Regions from separate parts of the Cupriavidus sp. 22TCCZM04-2 genome, predicted to be linked through region 4. Evidence: predicted binding sites of a transcription regulator. Region 4 holds the regulator's gene; each other region holds the start of a gene.
What was found. Region 4 encodes FNR, which switches genes on or off when oxygen is low (the NO sensors DNR and NnrR bind a similar motif). Its sites were predicted from a motif close to TTGATNNNNATCAA; they were not measured.
Positions count from the first base shown of each region.

Region 1: the regulator FNR is predicted to act here: its motif matches at 3,232-3,245, upstream of AC3FKG_RS15730 (universal stress protein).
Region 2: the regulator FNR is predicted to act here: its motif matches at 3,826-3,839, upstream of AC3FKG_RS19410 (universal stress protein).
Region 3: the regulator FNR is predicted to act here: its motif matches at 3,688-3,701, upstream of AC3FKG_RS06240 (fatty acid desaturase).

Region 1 covers NZ_JBYOJS010000009.1:180,505-186,152, reverse strand. The annotation lists gene aceA (isocitrate lyase) at 189-1,484, shown strand; gene loiP (metalloprotease LoiP) at 1,825-2,577, shown strand; gene AC3FKG_RS15730 (universal stress protein) at 2,670-3,104, opposite strand; gene AC3FKG_RS15725 (LysR family transcriptional regulator) at 3,292-4,242, opposite strand; gene AC3FKG_RS15720 (haloacid dehalogenase type II) at 4,494-5,195, shown strand; gene aceB (malate synthase A) at 5,250-5,648, shown strand, end outside.
Region 2 covers NZ_JBYOJS010000013.1:103,873-109,520, forward strand. The annotation lists gene AC3FKG_RS19390 (GMC family oxidoreductase) at 1-652, shown strand, start outside; gene AC3FKG_RS19395 (hypothetical protein) at 702-1,034, opposite strand; gene serA (phosphoglycerate dehydrogenase) at 1,299-2,501, opposite strand; gene AC3FKG_RS19405 (hypothetical protein) at 2,639-3,163, opposite strand; gene AC3FKG_RS19410 (universal stress protein) at 3,266-3,721, opposite strand; gene cysK (cysteine synthase A) at 3,942-4,859, opposite strand; gene AC3FKG_RS19420 (LysR family transcriptional regulator) at 5,025-5,648, shown strand, end outside.
Region 3 covers NZ_JBYOJS010000003.1:81,794-87,441, forward strand. The annotation lists gene ilvD (dihydroxy-acid dehydratase) at 1-1,353, opposite strand, end outside; gene AC3FKG_RS06235 (TMEM165/GDT1 family protein) at 1,577-2,152, opposite strand; yybP-ykoY riboswitch at 2,183-2,405, opposite strand; gene AC3FKG_RS06240 (fatty acid desaturase) at 2,457-3,599, opposite strand; gene guaD (guanine deaminase) at 3,771-5,093, opposite strand; gene AC3FKG_RS06250 (adenosine deaminase) at 5,157-5,648, opposite strand, start outside.
Region 4 covers NZ_JBYOJS010000006.1:119,508-125,155, reverse strand. The annotation lists gene ccoP (cytochrome-c oxidase, cbb3-type subunit III) at 1-340, shown strand, start outside; gene ccoG (cytochrome c oxidase accessory protein CcoG) at 390-1,862, shown strand; gene AC3FKG_RS11920 (FixH family protein) at 1,946-2,161, shown strand; gene AC3FKG_RS11915 (hypothetical protein) at 2,158-2,403, shown strand; gene fnr (fumarate/nitrate reduction transcriptional regulator Fnr) at 2,450-3,175, opposite strand; gene AC3FKG_RS11905 (sulfite exporter TauE/SafE family protein) at 3,255-4,010, shown strand; gene scpB (SMC-Scp complex subunit ScpB) at 4,553-5,425, shown strand; gene rluB (23S rRNA pseudouridine(2605) synthase RluB) at 5,431-5,648, shown strand, end outside.

The DNA of each region.
Region 1 (5,648 bases), on a different contig from region 4:
AATTGAATAAAAAAGCAGTATGCAAGCTGCATTCAAGGCTGTTGCGTCGCGGGATGCTTCTCTAAACTCTTATATAAGACACAGCATGCGCGGCGGCAAAAACGCTTCCCTCGGCCAGAAGAACGGAACAGGGGGCGCACGTCACCAGTTTTCTTTGCCATTCCCCAATTTGTCGCTAGGAGAGTGATATGAACCGCGAACAACAGATCCAGGCACTGCAGAAGGATTGGGACACCAACCCCCGCTGGAAAGGCGTCCGGCGCAATTTCACTGCTGAAGACGTGGTACGCCTGCGCGGCTCCGTCCAGGTCGAGCACACGCTGGCCCGGCGCGGTTCAGAAAAGCTGTGGAACCTGCTGCAGACCGAGCCGTTCGTCAACTCGCTCGGCGCGTTGACCGGCAACCAGGCCATGCAGCAGGTGAAGGCGGGCCTGAAGGCGATCTACCTGTCGGGCTGGCAAGTCGCCGGCGACGCCAACCTGGCCGGCGAAATGTACCCAGACCAATCGCTTTACCCGGCCAATTCCGTGCCGCAGGTGGTCAAGCGCATCAACAATACGTTCCAGCGCGCTGACCAGATCCAATGGAGCGAAGGCAGCGGCGACACCGATTTCTTTGCCCCGATCGTGGCCGACGCCGAGGCCGGTTTCGGCGGCGTGCTGAACGCGTTCGAATTGATGAAGTCGATGATCGAAGCGGGCGCCGCCGGCGTTCACTTCGAAGACCAGCTGGCCTCGGTGAAGAAGTGCGGGCATATGGGCGGCAAGGTGCTGGTCCCGACCCGCGAAGCCGTTGCCAAGCTGACCGCGGCCCGTCTGGCTGCCGATGTTTCCGGCGTGCCGACCCTGGTGATCGCCCGTACCGACGCAGAAGCTGCTGACCTGCTGACCTCGGACGTGGACGAAAATGACAAGCCGTTCTGCACCGGCGAACGGACCGTGGAGGGCTTCTACCGCGTCCGCAACGGCCTGGAGCAGTCGATTTCGCGCGCCCTGGCCTACGCGGAAGTGGCGGACCTGGTGTGGTGTGAAACCGGTAAGCCGGACCTCGAGTTCGCCAAGAAATTTGCCGACGCCGTGCACGCCAGGTTCCCGGGCAAGATGCTGGCCTACAACTGCTCGCCATCGTTCAACTGGAAGAAGAATCTCGACGATGCCACCATCGCCAAGTTCCAGAGGGAACTGGGCGCCATGGGCTACAAGTTCCAGTTCATCACGCTGGCCGGCTTCCACTCCCTGAACTACTCGATGTTCAACCTGGCCTACGGCTACGCCCGCAACCAGATGAGCGCATTCGTGGAACTGCAGGAAGCCGAGTTCAAGGCGGCCGAGAAGGGGTTCACCGCCGTCAAGCACCAGCGCGAAGTCGGGACCGGCTACTTCGACGCCGTGACCCAGACCATCGAAGGCGGCCAGTCGTCGACGACCGCCCTGAAGGGATCGACCGAAGACGAGCAGTTCTTCGAAGACAAGAAAGTGGCCTGACTCTCCTGGCCACCGTTTGCTGAAACATAGATCGGGGGGAACCGAGTAGTCTCTTGGTTCAGCAGACCACAGGAAGCGCGTGCGACCATCACGCGCTTCTTTTTCAGGCACCGCGCCGTTTCTCTCAGGAGGCGGCGCGGTTTTTTTTAAAAAGGGGGCTGCAGCACGGAACAAGTCAAATGTAATCAATTGTCATAATTGGTGGTTATCGCGTATCAGCTCGTCCCCTCTGCCGCAAAAGTGGAATAAAGTCCCCGTGGCCTTGAATGAATGACACATTCAATGCACATCCAAAACACATTCCATTTGCACGCCTGACGTGCGTTGATTCCGCGACAACATGAAAGCACCTCTCTACATTGCCCTGGCAGCGACGGCTGCCGCGTCCCTGGCCGGCTGTGCCGGCACCAACCTTGACGACATGATGGCTGCCGGTTCGAGCCTGGCCAAGGCGGCTACGCTCAGCGACGCCGACGTCAGGAGCTTGTCGGACCAGGCTTGCACCGAATCGGACAAGACCAACAAGATCGCAGCAGCCAACAGCACCTATGGCCGGCGTCTGGCGAAGGTTATGGCCGGGCTGAAGAACTCCGACGTGCCGAACGTCAACGCCAAGGTCTACATGACGAAGGACGTCAACGCCTGGGCCATGGCCAACGGCTGCGTGCGCGTGTATAGCGGCCTGATGGACATGATGACCGATGAGGAGGTGCGCGGCGTGCTGGGCCACGAGCTTGGCCACGTGGCGCTGGGCCACACCAAGAAGGCGATGCAGGTGGCCTACACCGCGACCGCCGCACGCGGCGCGGCGGCAGCAGCCGGCAACGGTGCGGTGGCCGCGCTGTCGTCGTCGCAACTGGGCGAGCTTGGCGAGAAGCTGATCAACGCGCAGTTCTCGCAATCGCAGGAATCGGCGGCCGACGATTACTCGTTCGACCTGCTGACGAAGAACAAGGCCGGCACCAGCGGCCTGGTAACCGCGTTCCAGAAACTGGCCAAGCTCGATGGCGGCAAGTCCAGCATGTTCTCCTCGCATCCGGGTTCGGAAGCACGCGCTCAGCATATCCAGGAGCGCATCAGCAAGGGTTCCTGAGCCCGCTGCGTAAGCCAGCGTCCAATGAGGAAGGGCCGGGAAATTTCCCCGGCCCGGTCAGAGATCAGCGGCCCACGGCCGACGATCTGAGGTCAGCGATATACGATCACCGGAATGTCGGTGTGGGTCAGCACCTTCTGGGTTTCGGAGCCCAGCAGCAGGCCGGACAAGCCGCGCCGGCCGTGCGAAGCCATGAAGATCACGTCGCAGCCGTGGCGCTCCGCGGCGTCGATGATGCCCAGATAGGGCACCGCGAACGTCGACATGTCGGAGTCGAAGGTCACGCCCGCAGCCGCGGCGAGACCCTCCACCTCCTTGAGGTACAGCTTGGCCTGGTTTTCGATACGGTCCTTGAAGGCCTGCGGCGCCTCGACCACGATTTCGCTGAACGGGGTGTACGGATACTCCTCAAGGCAGACATAGGCGGTGATGCGCGCGCCAATGGCCTTGGCCAGCTCCAATCCGCCGTTGATTGCCTTCTTGGAGAGTTCGGAACCGTCGGTGGGAAGCAGAATGTGTTGGAACATGCAGGACTCCTTTCATGCGGGGGATGAGGGGAGGGGCAGGCCCGGTTGCCACCTTTACACGACCTTGGCTTGCGACCGGAAAAGCGCCTGTCTGAACTGCATTGTAGTCAGTGTGCCGAGTAGGGCATTGCGCTATATCAATTGCAACAAAGTGCGACAGCGCACGCTCGCACGCGCGTGCCTCGTTTTAGCTGGCCATGGCGGCCATTGCCGGGTGCGCCGGTGCGGGTTCGGTCCGGCGCCAGTAGGCCGGGTTGCCATAGGTGTTCTTCAGATGGTCGATGAACAGCCGTACCCGCAGTGGCAGGTGCTTGCGCTGCGGAAACACCGCGTGGATGCCGATCGGGGGCGCCTGGAACTCGTCGAGCACCGTCACCAGCCGGCCGCTTGCAATTTCGTTGCCGACCTCCCACCACGACCGCCATGCCAGCCCGTGGCCTTGCAGGCACCATTCGTGCAATACGGCGCCGTCGGTGCATTCCATCGTGCCGCCGACCTTGACCGTAACCGCTCGGCCTTCCTGCTGGAAGACCCAGCCGCGCTGGACGTTGGCGCTGGCGCCGAAAGCCAGGCAGTTGTGACGCTGCAGGTCCTCAGGCAATGCTGGCGTGCCCGCGCGCGACAGATAGTCGGGTGATGCCACCACCACACGCCGGGTTTCCGCCAGGCGGATGGAAACGAGGCTGGAATCGGGCAGGTCCCCCAGGCGGATCGCGCAATCGAAGCCTTCATTGACCAGGTCCACCACGCGGTCGGACAGATCCAGCGTAATCGTCACATCCGGGTGCGATTCAATGAACAGCGGCACCAGCGGCGCCACATGCTTGCGTCCATAGCCCGCTGGCGCCGTGACGCGCAGGTGGCCGCTGGCCTTCACGCCACCCGCGGAAACGCTGGCCTCGGCGTTGTGCAGGTCGTTCAGGATGCGCTGGCAGTCTTCCAGAAAGGCGGACCCCTCGAAGGTCAGGCTGATCTTGCGGGTCGTGCGGATCAGCAGCTTGACGCCCAGCCGTTCTTCCAGCGCGTCGATGCGCCTTCCGATGATGGCCGGCGCGACGCCTTCCGCCGCAGCTGCAGCGGACAGACTGCCGCGCGAGGCCACGGATACAAAAGTCTCCAGTTGTTTGAAATGGTCCACGAATGATTATTTGCGATGCCTGCGCGATCACCCGGGCGTGCCCGCGGACGGCGATCTTGCGCGAATGAGAGGGAATTGGTGTTTATTGTCGAACAAGTCAGCCAAGATTAGATGCCGAAAAGTAAAAGATCAAGTGACCCGGGCCGACTTTGCCGCACTGCAGCGTCTGCCTACAATTCGATGCATTCAATGGTGTACAGCCCCACGCAACAGCCTGCGGCAAGACCTGACCCAGGAAACCAGAGCGCCCCATGAACAAGATCCGCGCAGTCGTCTTCGACGCCTACGGCACGCTGTTCGACGTGTATTCCGTCACGGCGCGCGCGGAGCAACTGTTCCCGGGCAAGGGCGAGGCCCTGGCGCTGCTGTGGCGCGAACGGCAGATCGACTACACCCGTGTCCGCACCATGGCGAGCCCCGATGGCAAGTACTACAAGCCATTCTGGGCCCTGACCGTGGATTCGCTGCGCTATGCCGCGGAACGGTTGAAGGTGAAGCTGGACGACGCGACCGAGGCGCAGCTGCTCAAGGAATATGCATGCCTGTCGGCCTTTCCCGAGAATCTGGGCGCGCTGAAACGGCTGCGCCGCGCCGGACTGCCGCTGGGCATCCTGTCCAACGGCAATGCCGAGATGCTCGATATCTCGGTCAAGAGCGCGGGCATGCATGGCCTGTTCGACCATGTGCTGTCGGTCGACGCCGTACGTCAGTACAAGACCGCCCCGGAGGCCTATGCGCTCGGGCCGAAGGCATTCGAGCTGCCAGCCGAAGAGATCCTTTTCGTCTCATCGAACGGCTGGGATGCCTGCGGCGCCACCTGGTTCGGCTACACCACGTTCTGGATCAATCGTGCCGGCCATCCGGCGGAGCGGCTCGACGTAGCGCCCTCCGGCACCGGGCACGACATGAATGACCTGCTCGATTTTGTCCGCGCCAGGGGCGTGGACGTCTGAACGACAACGAGGGGTCGACTCTCTAACCAGCTATCGACTAACAGGAGAAGACTGATGGCTATCACGTTGCCCGCGGGCATGAAGATTACCGGCGAGATCCTGCCGGCCTACGAAGATATCCTCACGCCGGAAGCCCTGGCGCTGGTAGACAAACTCCACCGCGCCTTTGAACCGCGCCGCCAGGAACTGCTGGCCGCCCGCGTCGAGCGCGCCAAGCGCCTGGACGCCGGTGAAGTCCCCGACTTCCTGCCCGAAACCAAGCACATCCGCGAAGGCGACTGGAAAGTCGCGCCGATCCCCAAGGCCCTGGAATGCCGCCGCGTGGAAATCACCGGCCCGGTCGAAGCCAAGATGGTCATCAACGCCTTCAACTCGGGCGCTGACAGCTACATGACCGACTTCGAGGATTCCAACACCCCGAACTGGCACAACCAGATGCAGGGGCAGGTGAAC
Region 2 (5,648 bases), on a different contig from region 4:
GCTGTCCCTGGAACTGCTGCGCTATCGGCGCAAGCGTACCGGCATGCCGAGCAGCAACTTCGCGGAAGCGGGTGCATTTATCCGGAGCCGGCAGGGCCTGGCCGTACCGGATATCCAGTTGCATTTCGTTCCGGCGCTGCTCAACCATGGCGGCGACAGGAAGAAGCTGGGGCACGGCTATTCCTGCCACGCCTGCGTGCTGCGGCCGAAGAGCCGCGGGGAGGTGCGCCTGCGCTCGCGCGACATGCGCGAGGCGCCAGTGATCGATCCGCGCTTCCTGAGCGATGAAGAGGACATGGCCGGCATGGTGGCGGGCGTGCGCGCCATCCGCCGGATCTTTGCCCAGCAGGCGCTGGCCAGTGCCGGCGGCCGCGAGTTGTTTACCGACGACTTCGGTCCGGGCGAGGGCAGCCAGCAGGCGATCGAGGCCTTTGTGCGCGAACGTGCCGACAGCGTCTACCATCCGGTCGGCACCTGCAAGATGGGTGTGGACGAGATGGCCGTGGTCGATCCGGCGTTGCGCGTGCGCGGCGTGCAGGGCCTTCGCGTGGTCGACGCTTCCATCATGCCCACGCTGGTCGCGGGCAACACCAACGCACCGGCGATCATGATCGCCGAGAAGGCGGCCGAGCTTATCCGGGCGGGCCGCTAACGTGGTTCGGCCAAGTCGGGGAGCGCCATGCGCGACCCCGACGGCGGCTTTACAGGTAGGTGGCCACGACGATGTAGGCGTTGCCCCGGCTGCCGGCAAGCCGCTCAAGTTTCAGCCGGGCGGCGCCGACCCGGGTGCTGGCCTGCTTGCCGGCAGTCGCCGCGTTGAGATCCGTGCTGACAGGCCGGCTACCGGGGGACATGCAGGTGGCGTGCACCACCTGAGCCCCGGTCTCGAATCCGCAAGAGGGTTCCGTAATGGCTCCCCGGAAAGTGATGGTGCCGGATTGCGCGGCCGCGGTGCCGGCGATGCCGGCGGCGAGCCACAACGATAGTCCGAGCCGGCGTGCCCATGCCGGCACGTGCCTTTCTCTTCCGTCCATATCGAACTCCCTCATGTGGATGCCACCCGGCCACTGCCGTGTGGCACGAAGCGCAACTGCGTCTCAGTCGCTCCTGTCCCGGATAGCGGTTTGATAGGGCGTGGCTTGAGCAATTCCCTCAAAAATATTACAAATTTGTCACTTCGAATGGTGCGAGGCGGGCATGCGTGGACCAAGTCGCTATCCGCTATCGAGGCACAGGCGTTGCCTGAGGCCGGATAGCGGATGAGGTGGGATGTGGACGGTCGGGTGAGGCGGCGGGACTTACCGGACCAGCAGGCGCGAACGCACGAAGCCGGCGTGGGTGCGCAAGGCCCCCATCAGCGCGTCGGAGGGCACCCGGTCGAGGTCCGTGACGACGTAGCCGGTATGGCCGCGCGTCTGCAGGTGCTGGCCGTTGATGTTGACGCCGTCCTGTGCCAGCAGCGTGTTGAGGGCGGCCAGCGCACCGGGTGCGTTGCTGTGGATATTGAGCAGCCGTGCCGGCGCGTGCAGCGGACCGGGATCCACCTCCGGGAAATTCACCGCGCCGATGGTGCCGCCGGTGGTCAGGTAGTGCAGCAGCTTGGCGGCTACCTCGGTGCCGATGTTCTCCTGCGCTTCCTCGGTGCTGCCGCCGATATGCGGCGTCAGCAGGACGTTGGGCAGTTGCTGCAGCGGGCTGGTGAACGGATCGTTGTTGGTCTTCGGCTCTTCGGGGAAGACGTCGATCGCGGCACCGCCGAGGTGCCTGGCGCGCAGCGCTGCCGCCAGGGCATCGATGTCGACCACAGTCCCGCGCGAGGCATTGATCAGGATCGCGCCAGGCTTGAAGCGCGCGAGCACGTCAGCGTCGATCAGGTTGCGCGTGCGTGCCGTGGCGGGAACGTGCAGCGTGACTACGTCCGCCTGCGACACAGCCTCTTCCAGTGTGCCGGCCGCGCGCGCCGAGCCGAGCGACAGCCTGGCCAGCACGTCGTAGTACACCACTCGCATGCCCATCGACTCGGCCAGTACGCCGACCTGCGAGCCGATATTGCCGTAGCCGACGATGGCGATGGTCTTGCCGCGCGCCTCGAACGCGCCGCTGGCGCCCTTGGCCCACTTGCCGGCATGCGCGAGCGTATTTTTCTCGGGTATCTTGCGCAGCAGCATCACGGCTTCGGACACGACCAGCTCGGCCACCGAACGCGTGTTGGAGAACGGCGCGTTGAAGACCGGAATCCCCGCCGCCGTCGCGGCGTCCAGGTCGACCTGCGAGGTGCCGATGCAGAAGCAGCCGATGCTGAGCAGCGCCGGTGCGCTGCGGATGTCGTCCGCGCGCAGGTGCGTGGCGGAGCGGATGCCCACCAGGTCATGGCTGGACAGCACCTGGCGCAGCTCGTCGCCGGCCAGCGCGCCGCTGCGGCGTTCGACCGTCAGGCCGGCTTCGCCCAGGCGCGCCGTGGCGCTTGGGTGGATGTTTTCAAGCAGGATCGCAGTAGTCACGTTCAGGTTCCGCGCAAGAAGAGATCAGGGAAGGCGCGCGCAGTCTTTGCTGCGTCGCGGCAAGGTCTATTCTGCGCGAAAACGCCGCCGCAGTCCGGGAGCCCCTTTCGCCAGCATTGGCTCCCCTGGCGCGACGGCTAGCGCGAGCGCCCGCGGCGGTCGCCGCCGAGCGGGTCGACAATGATCATGGTCTGCTGCAGCACGCCGTTGTCGTCGAAGTAGCAACTGAAGTGCGCGGTCTGGTAGCCGTCCTGGAACATCCGGTAGCTCCAGGCCTCGCGCTTCATCAGTGGGTAATACTGGATAGGCTCGCGCGGCTTGCCGAAGCGCTCGAGCACATCCTGCTTGGTCCAGGCACCGACCTTGGCCTGATAGATTTCGGCTTCCGTCAACATCTGCCGATAGCTCACGAGTTTGCCGGTGGCGTCAAAGTCCGCCGCGTAGACCGCATGACCGAGAGGCTGCTGGGAGTAGAGCCAGCGCGACGTGCCATTCGGAAAACGGAAGGAATCGGTGGGTTCGCCGAATGTACTGCGCACGGCGCTCTGGTCGCTGCCGACCAGCCGCTGGCCGGTCTGTTCCGGGTGCAGCGCCGAGCAGCCGCCCAGGATCAGGGCTGCGACGCACGCCAGCGAGGCTACGTATGCCAGGCGGATTCTCATCAAAGGCTCCAGGCGGGGAGATCCCGCATGGCCGGATTGTCCGACCAGTGGAGCAAAGTGCGCAATAGGCCCGCGGCGCCAGGGCCGCGCGGACCCGGTGCGCTAGCCTTCCACTTCGCTGCGGATCAGCAGCACCGGCCGGCTGGACTTGCTGACCACGCCTTCGGAGACGCTGCCCATCAGCAGGCGCCGCACGCCACGCCGGCCATGCGTGCCCAGCACGATCAGGTCGGCGCTCCAGGCATCGGCCTGGGCGACGATGGTCGCGGAAATCTGGCCGGGCGCCACCGGCTTGTCGACAAGCTGGGTCGTATGCCTGATGCCGGCCGCCTCCAGCTTGTCCTCGGCCTCCGTCAGGACCTTGCGGCCAAAGCTACGGATGCTTTCCATCAGGGCCCTGGCGTCGAAGTAGGCGACATCGAAGAATGCGTCGCTGTCGTCGGCCACGAACAGGGCCTTGACCTCCGCACCGGTCGCCGTGGCAAGGGTGATGGCCTGGCTCAATGCGAGATCGGAAGACTGGCTGCCGTCTACGGCTAGCAGGATGCGCTGATACATGGAAACCTCCGGTGAGTCGTTGCGAGTGATCGGGGGACGGCAAATCGTAAGAGGCACCGAGTGGGCCCTTCTGGTCCAGCGTAGCCGCAGCGGGCGATAGCAGCTTGACCGGCATCAAGACTTGAACGCACCGCGGCGAGCGGAGATCTGCTGCCGCGGGATCCGATGGCGCGCATCGAACCGTGCACCGGCGTTGCCCGCCGGTGCACACACGCCCGCCTCAGGCGGGCAGGAAGCCCTCGACCGTCAGGTAGCGCTCGCCGGTGTCATAGTTGAAGCCCAGCACGCGTGCGCCGGCCGGCAACTCGGGTAGCTTGCCGGCGATCGCGGCGAGGGTGGCACCCGACGAAATGCCGACCAGGATGCCTTCTTCGCTGGCGCAGCGGCGCGCCATGTCGCGGGCCGGTTCGGCATCCACCTGGATCACGCCATCGAGCAGGCCGGTCTTCAGGTTGGCCGGGATAAAGCCGGCGCCCAGGCCCTGGATCGGATGCGGTGCCGGTGCGCCGCCGGAAATCACGGGCGAAGCCGACGGCTCGACGGCGAATACCTTGAGCTGCGGCCACTTCTGCTTGAGCACCTGCGCGCAGCCGGAAATATGGCCGCCCGTGCCGACACCGGTGATCAGTACGTCGAGCCCTTCGGGGAAATCCTCCAGGATTTCCTGGGCGGTGGTACGCGCATGGACTTCGATGTTGGCCGCGTTTTCGAACTGCTGGGGCATCCAGGCGCCGGGAATGGCGGCGATCAGTTCCTCGGCGCGGGCGATCGCGCCCTTCATGCCTTTCTCTCGCGGGGTCAGGTCAAAGGTCGCGCCGTAGGCGAGCATCAGGCGGCGGCGTTCGAGCGACATGCTGTCGGGCATCACCAGGATCAGCTTGTAGCCCTTGACCGCGGCCACCATCGCCAGGCCGATGCCGGTATTGCCCGACGTCGGCTCGACAATGGTGCCGCCCGGCTTAAGCACGCCACGGCGTTCGGCATCTTCCACCATCGACAGCGCGATGCGGTCCTTGATCGAGCCGCCCGGGTTCGACCGTTCCGATTTGATCCAGACTTCATGGCCATTGCCGAACAGCCGGTTGATGCGGATATGCGGCGTATTGCCGATGGTTTCCAGGATATTGACTGCCTTCATGTTTCCTCCAAAGGGGCGCAGCGTCACGGCGCTGCGCGAATGCGGACCAACCGGGATTCTATTGAAATTTTCATGGCCGCTCCCGCCGTTCACGGATAATGATCACGAGCCGCTGCCAGGGATCGTCCGCGTGCCTGGAGGGGAACTGGTTGAGAGGAGGGCCGGATGGAGCTCAGGCAATTGCGGTACTTTCTGCAGGTCGTCGAACTCGGCAGCATGGGGCAGGCCGCCCAGAAGCTGGGCGTGGTCACATCGGCGCTCAGCCAGCAGATAAGTCGCCTGGAGGGCGAGCTTTCCACGCGCCTGCTGCGGCGCACCTCGACGGGCGTCGTGCCGACCGATGCCGGACTGGCATTCTGGCGCCAGGCGCAACTGGCTGTGCGCCATGCCGACGACGCAGTACGCGCCGCCCAGCTTGCCAGGCTCTCCGGCCACGTCAGTGTAGGCATGGCGCCGAGCACCATCAGCGTGCTGGGCCTGCCCTTCATGCAGGCCATGCGCGAGCGCTATCCCGACATCCGCCTGCATCTCGTGGAAAGCCTGTCAGGCAACCTGGCGACGATGATCGGCACGCGCCAGCTAGACCTGGCCGTCCTGTTCCAGGCGGAGGGCCACCATCGCTGGAGCCTGGCACCGCTGCTTACCGAGCGCCTGTTTCTGATCAGCCGCGATGACATGCCCGGTCTGCCGACGGGCAAGACGGCAAGGCTTGCGCAACTGCGCGGGCTGCCGCTGATCCTGCCAAGCAGCCCGCACGGTCTGCGTTCCGTGCTTGATGCCGCCTTCGCG
Region 3 (5,648 bases), on a different contig from region 4:
CAGGATGCTCTCGTCCACACCAGCGGTCTTCACCACGCAGCCGTCCACCGCGATATTGCCGCGCAGCACGGCCAGGCCGCCTTCCTTCGAGAACGCATGCTCGTACGAGCGGATGCAACCCTCGGCGCGATCCAGGTCCAGGCTCGGCCAGCGCGTATTCTGGCTGAACGCGACCTGCGTCGGGATGCCGGCCGGGCCGGCCATGTAGAAGTTGCGGACGGCGTCGTCCTGCGTGCGGACGATGTCCCACTGGTTCAGCGCATCGCCGAGCGTCGGGGCATGCACGGTCGGCACATCGGTGTGCAGCTTGCCGGCACGCTCGAGTTCGCCCAGGATGGCCATGATGCCGCCCGCGCGGTGCACGTCTTCGATGTGGTACTTGTTGGTGTTCGGTGCGACCTTGCACAGCTGAGGCACGACGCGCGACAGGCGGTCGATGTCGTCCATCGAGAAATCGATGCCGGCTTCCTGCGCAATCGCCAGCAGGTGCAGGATGGTGTTGGTCGAGCCGCCCATGGCGATGTCCAGCGTCATCGCATTCTCGAAGGCCTTGAAGCCGACCGAGCGCGGCAGCACGCGCGCGTCTTCCTGCTCGTAGTACTGGCGGGCCAGTTCGACGATGCGGCTGCCGGCGCGCTTGAACAGCTGCTCGCGGTCGGCGTGCGTGGCAACCACCGTGCCGTTGCCGGGCAGCGACAGGCCCAGCGCCTCGGTCAGGCAGTTCATCGAGTTGGCCGTGAACATGCCCGAGCACGAACCGCAGGTCGGGCAGGCGGAACGCTCCACCTCGGCCACGTCGGCGTCGGAATAGGCCGGATCGGCCGCGATCACCATGGCGTCGACGAGGTCGAGCTTCTTGAATTCGACGGCCTTGGTGACAGGGTTGGCCAGGCGCGTCTTGCCGGCTTCCATGGGGCCGCCGGAAACGAAGATCACCGGAATGTTCAGGCGCATCGCGGCCATCAGCATGCCCGGGGTGATCTTGTCGCAGTTCGAGATGCAGACCATGGCGTCGGCGCAGTGCGCGTTGACCATGTACTCGACGGAGTCGGCGATGATGTCGCGGCTCGGCAGCGAATACAGCATGCCGTCGTGGCCCATGGCGATGCCGTCATCGACGGCAATCGTGTTGAATTCCTTGGCCACGCCACCGGCAGCCTCGATTTCGCGCGCGACCAGCTGGCCCAGGTCCTTCAGGTGGACGTGGCCGGGTACGAACTGGGTGAACGAGTTCACCACCGCGATGATCGGCTTGTTGAAGTCGTCGTCTTTCATGCCGGTGGCGCGCCACAGGGAGCGGGCCCCAGCCATGTTGCGGCCGGCGGTGGAAGTCTTGGAACGGTATGCGGGCATTGTGGGGTTGTGGAATCTAAATCGCAGAAAGGATGCGGGGCCACGGGAATAGGAGCCCCTCGCGCGCCCGTGCGTACAACCTCTTGAGCTGCGCCCTGGGCAGAACCCGTGATTATCCCACACCGCCGGCAGCGCGTAGCCGGCACGGCCGGTGATCGCGCGCGCCGCAGGCAGGGCATCCAGGCTTCGCGGCCCGGATGCTCTGACGCGTCTCTTGCGGTGGTCAGCCGCCGATATTCAGCAGCGCAAGCACGCCCAGCACCAGGAAGATGCATGCGGCGATCTTGTGCACCAGGCCGATCGGCATCTTGTTGGCGAACTTGTCGCCGAGCAGCACGGCCGGCGCATTGGCCAGCATCATGCCGAACGTGGTGCCGGCCACCACGGCGAGCACCGCGCCGTTGAAGCGGGCGGCCAGCGCGATCGTGGCGATCTGGGTCTTGTCGCCCATCTCGGCAAAGAAGAACGCGACGATGGTGGCGAGCAGGATGCCGACCGTGCCTTTCACCGGCTTGGCGTTTTCCTCGTCGTCGAACTTGTCGGGGATCAGCATCCAGCCGGCCATGGCGATGAAGCCCAGGCCCAGGATCCAGCGCAGCAGCGTTTCGCCGAGCACGTGCGTGATCCAGCCGCCCAGCGCCCCGGCAAAGCCGTGGTTGACCAGCGTGGCAATCAGGATGCCAAGGATGATGGGGAGCGGCTTGCGGTAGCGCGCGGCCAGGACAAGCGAGAGCAGCTGCGTCTTGTCGCCCATTTCAGCGAGCGCGACGATGCCTGTGGAGACGAGGAAGGCTTCCATGTTGTTATGTGAGTAACCGGGCCGCAATGCATCGCGAGATGCCAATGACGCACACCTTTCCCGGCCCGGCCAGAAAGGTATGGTCATCGGTCTCGCCAGGCCTTGGATCGGGCTGGGCCTGTGGCCAGCCAGTCCGGAGCTGCGCACGCCATAACCGCAAGCGGTCAAGTCTGTTGACGTACGCCCCTGTCTGCCGGGTTCCGCATTGCGCGGAGCGGTGAGAGCAGGGCGGCTACTCCCCAATGGAAGCCGCGATTATAGCGGCGCCGGCGGGGATCGTCTACCGCCGGGAAAATGTGCCCTGTCAGGCGGGAACCGGCGACTGCTCGCTGGTGCGGCGGCCGCGGAAATCGGTCCAGCACAGGGCCTTGAAGTCGTACAGCTTGCAACGGCGCGCGGTCCGGAAGTACCAGCGCCACGAGAAATTCTCGATGATGATGCGGCCCGGCAGCGCATGTTCGAGCAGCGCCTGCGCTCGCTTCAGGCGGTACAGCGGCACGCTCATGTCCACGTGGTGCGCGGTGTGTTCCATGATGTGGTGCAGCGCCGCGCCGATGCCGTGGCGGAATCGCAAGTGCACGGTGGTCGAGACAAAGGGCTGGGCCTTGGCCCACATGGCCTTGGTGTCGTACCACGCCACGCTGGTGTGGGTGTGGTGGACGTACAGCACGAAGCCGACCGTCAGGTTCCAGACCAGGAAAGGCAGCACGAAACCAGCGCCGACCATCATCCAGGCCGATTGATCCGTGGCCAGTGCGGCCCACACCAGCGCGCCGATCCACGCGGCGCCGAAGGCAGCCACGAGCGTGCAGTCGGCCATGAAGATGGGCCGGCGCGTCGCCATCTGGCGCTTGCTCGGGAAGAACAGCTTGAACCACCAGATCTCGATCAGGTAGTACAGCCCGGCGCCGAAGCCATTGCGGTAGATGCGCTCCATCATGCGGCGCCAGCGCGGCAGCGCCTGGAATTCTTCGAGCGAATAGGGCGCCCAGACGAAGTCGAAGCCCTTCAGGTTGGTGTAGCCGTGGTGCACGACGTTGTGGCCGACTTCCCACAGGCTGTAAGGCGTGAGCGACGGCAGGAAGGTCAGTCGGCCCAGCCACTTGTTCAGGCCGCGGCGCGGCGTCAGGCTCTGGTGGCAGGCGTCATGGCCGATGATGAACAGCCGCGCGATGATCAGCCCGGCCAGTGCGCCCAGGCCCAGCTTGGCGGCCCAGTGCGGCGCCAGCACGATGCCGGCCAGCGTGGCCGCGAACAGCAGATAATCAAAGGCGAACAGCATCAGCGCGCGCGGTGTGCTGCGCTGGCCCAGCGGAATCAGCCAGCCGCGGATGATCTTGCGCGACGGCAGCGGCTGGTCGGGGGCAATCGGATCGGGGAACGGTCGGTCTTTGGCGGCCGGTGCTTCAAACGTTACCTCGGGATGCGTGGCAGCGGTGGGGGTCATGTAAACCTTCAGGTTGCTGGCGTTGCTGAAGGCCTGGTATGGCCGGCAACGGAACCATAAAGGTTAGAGGGGTTCGACGGTCCGAGTCTTGATCACCGTCAATTCGTGCCGGAGCGGTCCCGGGTAATAGCGACCTTCGGCCGCGCATTGCGGCCGAAGGTCGGTCAGTCATCACACGACGGGCGTCTGTACTGCCTCGCCCATCACATAGACGCTGTCGATCACACGGTCGTCGCCGAGCATGGCAAAGGCGAACAGCTGCTCTTCCAGCGTCCCGGAACGGCCGCTGCGGCGGGCGATCAGCGGCGTCGCTTGCGGATCCAGCACGATGAAGTCGGCTTCGCAGCCCTCGCTGAAGCTGCCGATGCGGTCGGACCAGCCCAGCGCCTCGGCCGCGGCGCGCGTGGCCAGGTAGAACATGCGCAGCGCCGTCAGGTGGTAGCCGCCCATGCGCGCGACCTTGTGCGCGGCGTTCATGGTGCGGAACATCGAGAACGAGGTGCCGCCGCCGACATCGGTGGCCAGCGTCACGTTCAGGCGGTTGGCGTCGGACTGGTGGAAGTCGTAGAAGCCGCTGCCCAGGAACAGGTTCGACGTCGGGCAGTGGGCGACCGCGGCGCCGCTGTCGGCCAGGCGCCGGCGGTCATCCTGGTCCAGGTAGATCGCGTGGCCGTAGAACGCGCCCGGGCGCAGCAGGCCATAGCGGTCGTAGACGTCCAGGTAGCTGCGCGCGTCCGGGAACAGCTCGGCAACCCATTTCACCTCGTCGCGGTTCTCGGCGACGTGGGTCTGGATGAACGCGTCAGGGTAGGCCTTTGCCAGTTCGCCGCAGGCGGCCAGCTGCGCTTCGGTCGAGGTCGGGGCGAAACGCGGCGTGATGGCGTAGGCCAGGCGGCCCTTGTTATGCCAGCGCGACATCAGGTCGGCCGAATCGCGCGCGCCGGTTTCGGCGGTGTCGCGCAGGAAATCGGGGCAGTTGCGGTCCATCATCACCTTGCCGGTGATCATGCGCAGGTTGCGCTGCTCGCTCTCGGCAAACAGTGCCTCGGCCGAAGCCTTGTGCACGGTGCTCCAGACCACGGCGCTGGTGGTGCCGTTGCGCAGCAGTTCGTCGGTGAAGAAGCCGGCCACCGCGCGCGCGTATTCGGGCTCGGCAAAGCGGCGTTCCTCGGGGAAGGTGTAGGTGTCCAGCCAGTGCAGCAGCCCGGGCGACGGCGACGCGATGATGTCGGTCTGCGGGTAGTGCACGTGCGTGTCGATAAAGCCCGGCACGATCAGCTTGCCGCGGTGGTCCACCACCTCGGCGCCGGCCGGGATGCGCGCGGCCAGCCCCTTGTAGTCGCCCGCTGCGACGATGCGCCCGGCGGTGACGATCAGCAGACCATCTTCCCAATACTGATAGGCGTCCTCGTGGAATTGCGGATCGTGCAGGAAATGCAGCACGCGGCCGCGGATCGCGCGGGTAATGGACGGGGTCGGCGGAGTGGTCGTCATGGTCTGTCTCTCGGGACCGGCCTGCGCGCACGCGCAGGGCCGGGCTATTGCTATGCGCCGCGCTCAGGCCGCTGGGACCGTGGCGGGCGGGGACGTCGGCGTGGCCGACCAGAAGTGGTCGACCTCCGCCAGGAACTCGGCCTTCTGCATCGGAGGCAGGAAAGCCGCTTCAAAACTATTGCGCGCGAGCTGGTGCGCATCCGCGGCATCGAGCGGCAGCGCTTCGAACGTGGCTTCCCAGTTGGCGTTCATGTAGCCGCCAAAGTAGGCCGGATCGTCCGAATGCAGCGTGACCATGACGCCGGCATCGAGCATGCGCTTGAGCGGGTGTTCGCGCAGGTCCGGATGCACCTTGAGCTTCTGGTTCGACAGCGGGCACACCGTCAGCGCCACGCGTTCGCGCGCCAGGCGCTCGATCAGCGCGGCATCGTCGATCGACCGCACGCCGTGGTCGATGCGCTCGACCTTGAGGATGTCCAGCGCGTCGATGACATATTGCGCGGGGCCTTCCTCGCCGGCGTGGGCCACCAGTCGCAGGCCGAGTTCGCGGGCACG
Region 4 (5,648 bases):
CATCGACGGCAAGCTCGCAGCGGATGTGGCGCAGTATGTGCGATCGCTGTCGGGCCTGTCGTTCGACCCGATCCGGGCATCGCGCGGCGAGAGCACGTTCAAGTCCACCTGTGCTGCGTGCCATGGTGCGACCGGCAAGGGCAATCAGGCACTCGGCGCGCCCAACCTGTCCGATAACGTGTGGCTGTATGGCAGTTCGGAAGGCAGTATTGTCGAGGCCATCCTGAAGGGTCACAACAACCACATGCCCGCGCACGAAGAGATCCTGACTCCCGAGCGTATCCGCATGCTGACGGCCTATGTCTGGGGGCTTTCCAATACCGGAGGCTCAGGGCAATGATCACCGACTCAGGCACGGGGTGCGCCATGGCGTCTGAAGGAGCGCGCGCATGAACGCCCCCGGGACAGAACCTCTGGCCCGCACGGCCGGCCCGCAAGGGCCGGCGTCGTCGCCTGTCGAAACCTCCGACGAAACGCTCTACGAGGTTCGACGCAAGATCTACCCGCGCTCGGTGACGGGCGCGTTCTCCAACTGGCGGGTCTGGATGGTACTCCTGACCCAGCTCATCTACTACGGCACGCCCTGGCTGCAATGGAATGGCAGACAGGCCGTGCTGTTCGACCTTGGCGCCCGCAAGTTCTATATCTTCGGACTGGTGCTTTGGCCGCAGGATGTCATCTATCTTGCCGTCCTGCTGGTGATCTCCGCGCTGGCGCTGTTCCTGTTCACGGCCATTGCGGGGCGGCTCTTCTGTGGCTACGCGTGTCCACAGACGGTCTACACCGAAATATTCATGTGGATCGAACGGCATGTCGAAGGTGACCGCTTCGCGCGGATCCGTCTGGACGGCGATCCGTGGAGTTTGCGCAAATTTCGCCTGAAGGCGACCAAGCACTCGCTGTGGCTACTGGTCGCGCTATGGACGGGCTTCACGTTCATTGGCTACTTCGCGCCGATACGCGAGCTTGGCGGTCAGGTCCTGAGCTTCTCGCTGGGGCCGTGGCAGGCGTTCTGGATGCTCTTTTACGCCTTCGCGACATGGGGCAATGCGGGCTTCATGCGCGAGCAGGTGTGCAAGTATATGTGCCCGTATGCGCGATTCCAGAGCGTGATGGTTGACCGCGACACCTACGTGGTCACCTACGACGTCGGGCGCGGCGAGCCGCGCGGGAGCCGGTCGCGCAAGGTGGATCATCATCAGGCAGGGCTTGGCGACTGCGTCAACTGCAGCATTTGCGTGCAGGTGTGTCCGACAGGCATTGATATCCGTGACGGGCTGCAGTACGAGTGCATTGGCTGCGGCGCCTGCATCGATGCCTGCAATCAGGTCATGGACAAGATGGACTACCCGCGTGGGCTGATCCGGTACACGTCCGAGAACGCCATGCGCAAGGCGCTGTCAGCCGCGGTGGCGCGCAAGCGGCTCGTGCGGCCGCGGACCATCATCTACTCGGTCATCTGGCTGGTGATGGTAGCGGGTTTCGTGGTGTCGCTAGCGCTGCGCACGCCGTTGAAGGTCGACATCATCCGCGATCGCGGGGCGTTGGGGCGTGAGGTGGATGGACGCTGGATTGAGAACGTCTATCGACTGCAACTGATCAACACCACCGAGGCACCCATGCGCATCAGCGTGCAGGCCGAAAGCGACGATCTGAAGAACCTGACGGTCGAGTACGATCCCGACGCGAAGGCCCTGGCGCCGACGTCGAACAAGCTGGTGCCGATCCGGATTCGCGTGCCGATCGACGATGCCGCGCAGGGTACGCACAAGATCAGCGTGACGGTGACAAGCGAAGGTTCGGGGCAAGGTAGTGCGCAAATCAGGCAATCTACCAGTTTCATCGTGCCGCGCAATTTGTGATGCTAAGGGCGGTGCAGCGCATCGGCGCTGCGCCGTACCAACCGCGAGCGCCTCGGTGAGGCGCCGACGAAGGGGGCAAGACGATGCAAGAAAGCAATCCGTGGTGGAAGGAGCCGTGGCCGTGGCTTCTGATGAGCGGCCCGTTGCTGGCCATAGTGGCTTGCGGCGTAACCATCTGGCTGGCTTCTACCCATCCTGACCGGCCGGTAGTCGAAGGTGTGTCCCGGCACGGCCTGGTCGTCGAGAAAGCAGAAGGGGTCCCGGGCAGTGCCAAGGCACCGCAAGCGAGGCGGCCATGAGGCTGCGCTGGCTGATGTGGGTACTGTGGCCGGCGTTCCTGATGGCCGGGGTGGCCACGGCAACCGTGTTTTCGGTGGTGGATCCCGGAGATCTGAATTTCTTCGGCCACCCGATCGAGGCCTCGCGCGAGGCCATTTATACGATCGGGTTCTTGCTGGCCTGGGTATTCTGCGCGTTGTCCAGCGGATTGACGCTCTATACCATGCCGACGAAGCTCAGCGAAACGGACGAGCTGGAGTGATTGGGCTGAAGCGGACCGTCTTGCCAGGCAAGGCGGTCAGACGGCCTCAGCAGGAGCGGCTGTAGACTTGCTTGATGCCTTCCATGTCGACGAGCTTGACGTGGCGTTGACGGATCTGGATCAGGCCCGCCTCGGCGAATCGTGAGAACAGGCGGCTGACCGTTTCGAGCTTCAATCCGAGATAGCTGCCGATTTCTTCCCGGCTCATGCGCATGACGAACTCGGTCGACGAATACCCGCGTGCGGACAGACGTTCTGACAGGTTGATCAGGAACGCGGCAAGTCGCTCTTCGGCACGCATGGACCCCAGCGTGACGAGCATGAGCTGATCATGCGATATTTCCTTCCCCATCAGTCGCAGGAACTGCTGCTGCAGCGATGGCAGATCCATGGACAGCGTCTGAAGATCGGCCATGCGTACGACGCATACTTCCGTGTCTTCAAGCGCGGTGGCATCCGAGGCGTGCTGCATTTCACCCAGGCCGTCGAGGCCGACCACTTCGCCAGGCAAATGGAAGCCGGTGATTTGCGAGCGGCCGTCTTCCGTGGTGACATGCGTCTTCAGGGTGCCGAAGCGAATGGCAAAAACCGCAGTCAGCGGATCGCCCATGCGGTACAGGGTTTCGCCCTTGTGGACACGGACGCGCTCTTGCACCAGGGTATCCATCTTTTGCAGATCCTGCTGGCTCATGCCCACCGGCAGGCACAGTTGCCCCATGCCGCAAGTGGAGCAACGGGGCGACATCTCGGTGACGGGGATGGATGTTAGCAATTGGAACCTGCAAGGAATGAGCGGCGAGGGCGCAATGCATGCATTTTAACGCGCGATGTGATGCGGTAGGGAGTTGCAATTGACTTTTGGTGTGCTTCTCAGTGTTTTCATGCTTGCCTTGCTGGGGGGCTTTCATTGCGCTGCCATGTGCGGTGGCGTTGCCCTCGCAGTCGAGCAGCGCGCCGTGGACGTGCCGATTGCCGTGGTGCGGCGCCCCCAAGACTGGCTCCTGGAGTTGCTGGTGATGCATGTGGGCAGGATTTCCACTTACATGCTGCTCGGTGCGATCCTTGGAGCGGTGGGGGCGACGGCCTGGCGCCAGGATTACCTGCCGGTTCAGCGCTGGCTATTTGGCGCCGGGAGCGCCTTGCTGCTGGTATCTGGCTGGCGCCTGCTACGCGGCGAAGCGTTTTCCATCGTGTGGCTGGAACGGTTCGGCGCGCGCGCGGGGACCGCCGTTGCCGGAAGCTTCGGCCGGCTTCGCCGCAAAACTCCGGCCACGGCGGCGAGAAGCGGTGGTCTGGTGCGCCGCTACGGCATGGGCTTGGCGTGGGGGCTCGTGCCCTGTGGCATGGTCTATGGTGCGCTTGCCCTCGCGTTACTGGCCGGTAATGCGCCCTCGGGTGCCCTGGTAATGGGCGCCTTCGGGCTTGGCACGCTACCGAATTTGCTGGCGCTATCCAGCTTTTCGGGGCTGCTGCGCGCTTGGGCTCGCCGCCGTTGGGTCAGGATGGGAGCTGGATTGGCGGTCATGGTCTTCGGCGGCCTGGGAATCGGTCGAGCGGTGTTATTGCCACATTCGCTGGCCGAGCATGGTTTTTGCCTGGTGTTTTGACGCCACCGTGAAGGCGCGGGAGTGCGCGGTGGTTGCAGGCGGATGCGGGAATGCCATACAATCGCCTGCATTGCGGTATCGCGCGGCGTGTTTCCGAGCGGCGCCTGGCAGCCCTTCCAAAAAAAGGGCGTCCGGAGTTTCGGACAAGCCGACATTTCGGCGCCGAACCCTTCCGCAGTCCATCCGGTTCATAATATCTGTTCAAAAGTCCGGCTGGCTCTGCGACCGTGGTGCGGTCATTGCTGGCCCTGATCCCGATATTCGTTTTTCTTGCGGCCCAGGCGGACGTTCGCCGGAAGCCATGTCCGCCCATGTGGGCGCGTGCAAGAGGTTCGTGCACTGGTACTTGCCGGTGACCGGGCAATCTCCTGCCGGAACACACCCGGCAAATCGAAGCAAAAGAAGGTGCACGGTCTCGAAGCGAAACGCTTTCGGGTTTGCTGCGCGATGAGATGGCGGTGGCAATCGCACCGTTAAATCCACAATGTCCAGGGCTCCGGATTCGTCCCTGAGCAGGTGCAAAGACAGGCTGCACACCCAACATGAATACCCAAGAGGCGAAGATCGTCCTCGAGACTGCGCTGATCTGTGCGCAGGAGCCCTTGCGCGTGAGCGACCTGCGCCGTCTGTTTGCAGACGATGTCGGCGCGGACACTGTTCGGGTCCTGCTTGATGAGTTGCGCCAGGACTGGCGCCAGCGCGGGGTCGAGTTGGTGGCACTGGCCAGCGGCTGGCGTTTCCAGAGCCGGCCTGAGATGCGGGAATACCTCGATCGCCTCAATCCCGAGAAGCCCCCCAAGTATTCGCGGGCCGTCATGGAAACGTTGGCGATCATTGCTTATCGTCAGCCGGTAACGCGTGGTGACATAGAGGAAATCCGTGGCGTGACGGTTAGCACGGAGGTGGTCAAGAAACTGGAAGACCGCAGCTGGATCGAGGTCATCGGCCACCGCGATGTACCGGGGCGACCGGCACTCTATGCGACCACCAAGGCATTCCTGGACGATCTGGGTTTGCGTACGCTGGACGAACTGCCTCCGCTCGAAGACGCCCAGGCGCAATCGCAGGCGGCGCTACTGGATCAGCAGGCGATCGATTTTGAAGAGATGGCAACGGCGCTGCCGGTGGCTGGCGACGAAGAGGCCTTCCCTGAGCCGGAGCCGGTTACGCCGGCCGGTGAGTCGTCCGATGCCGCCAAGCCGGCTGCTGGCGACGAACCTCCTGACGAGGCTGGGGCCGTCGCGCAGGCCAGCGCCGACGCCATGCAGGTGGCAGATCTCGCGTCGGCTGTGACCGAGGCAAATGGCTTCCATGCCGAAAGCGCGCCGGGCAACCAGGACGGCGGCAATTCATCCGGCGACGATACTGTGCCGCCGCACGCGAGCGAGCATGATGATGAGCGCGTGCCCAACTGAACAATATGCAACATCCGATAGTGAATACTTTGTCTGATTCCGTTGAACAAGACACCCGGTCAGCCGGGTCACCGGCTGCCGACGGCGCAGCAGAATCCGGGTCAGGCACCGATACGGCGCCGCGCCGGAAGGGGCTGAGACGCGGCTTGCGCAACCTGGTGGCTTCGCGCCGGCAGGGCGGGCAGGATCGAGACGGCAATCGCGCCGAAGGAGCCGAGTCTGG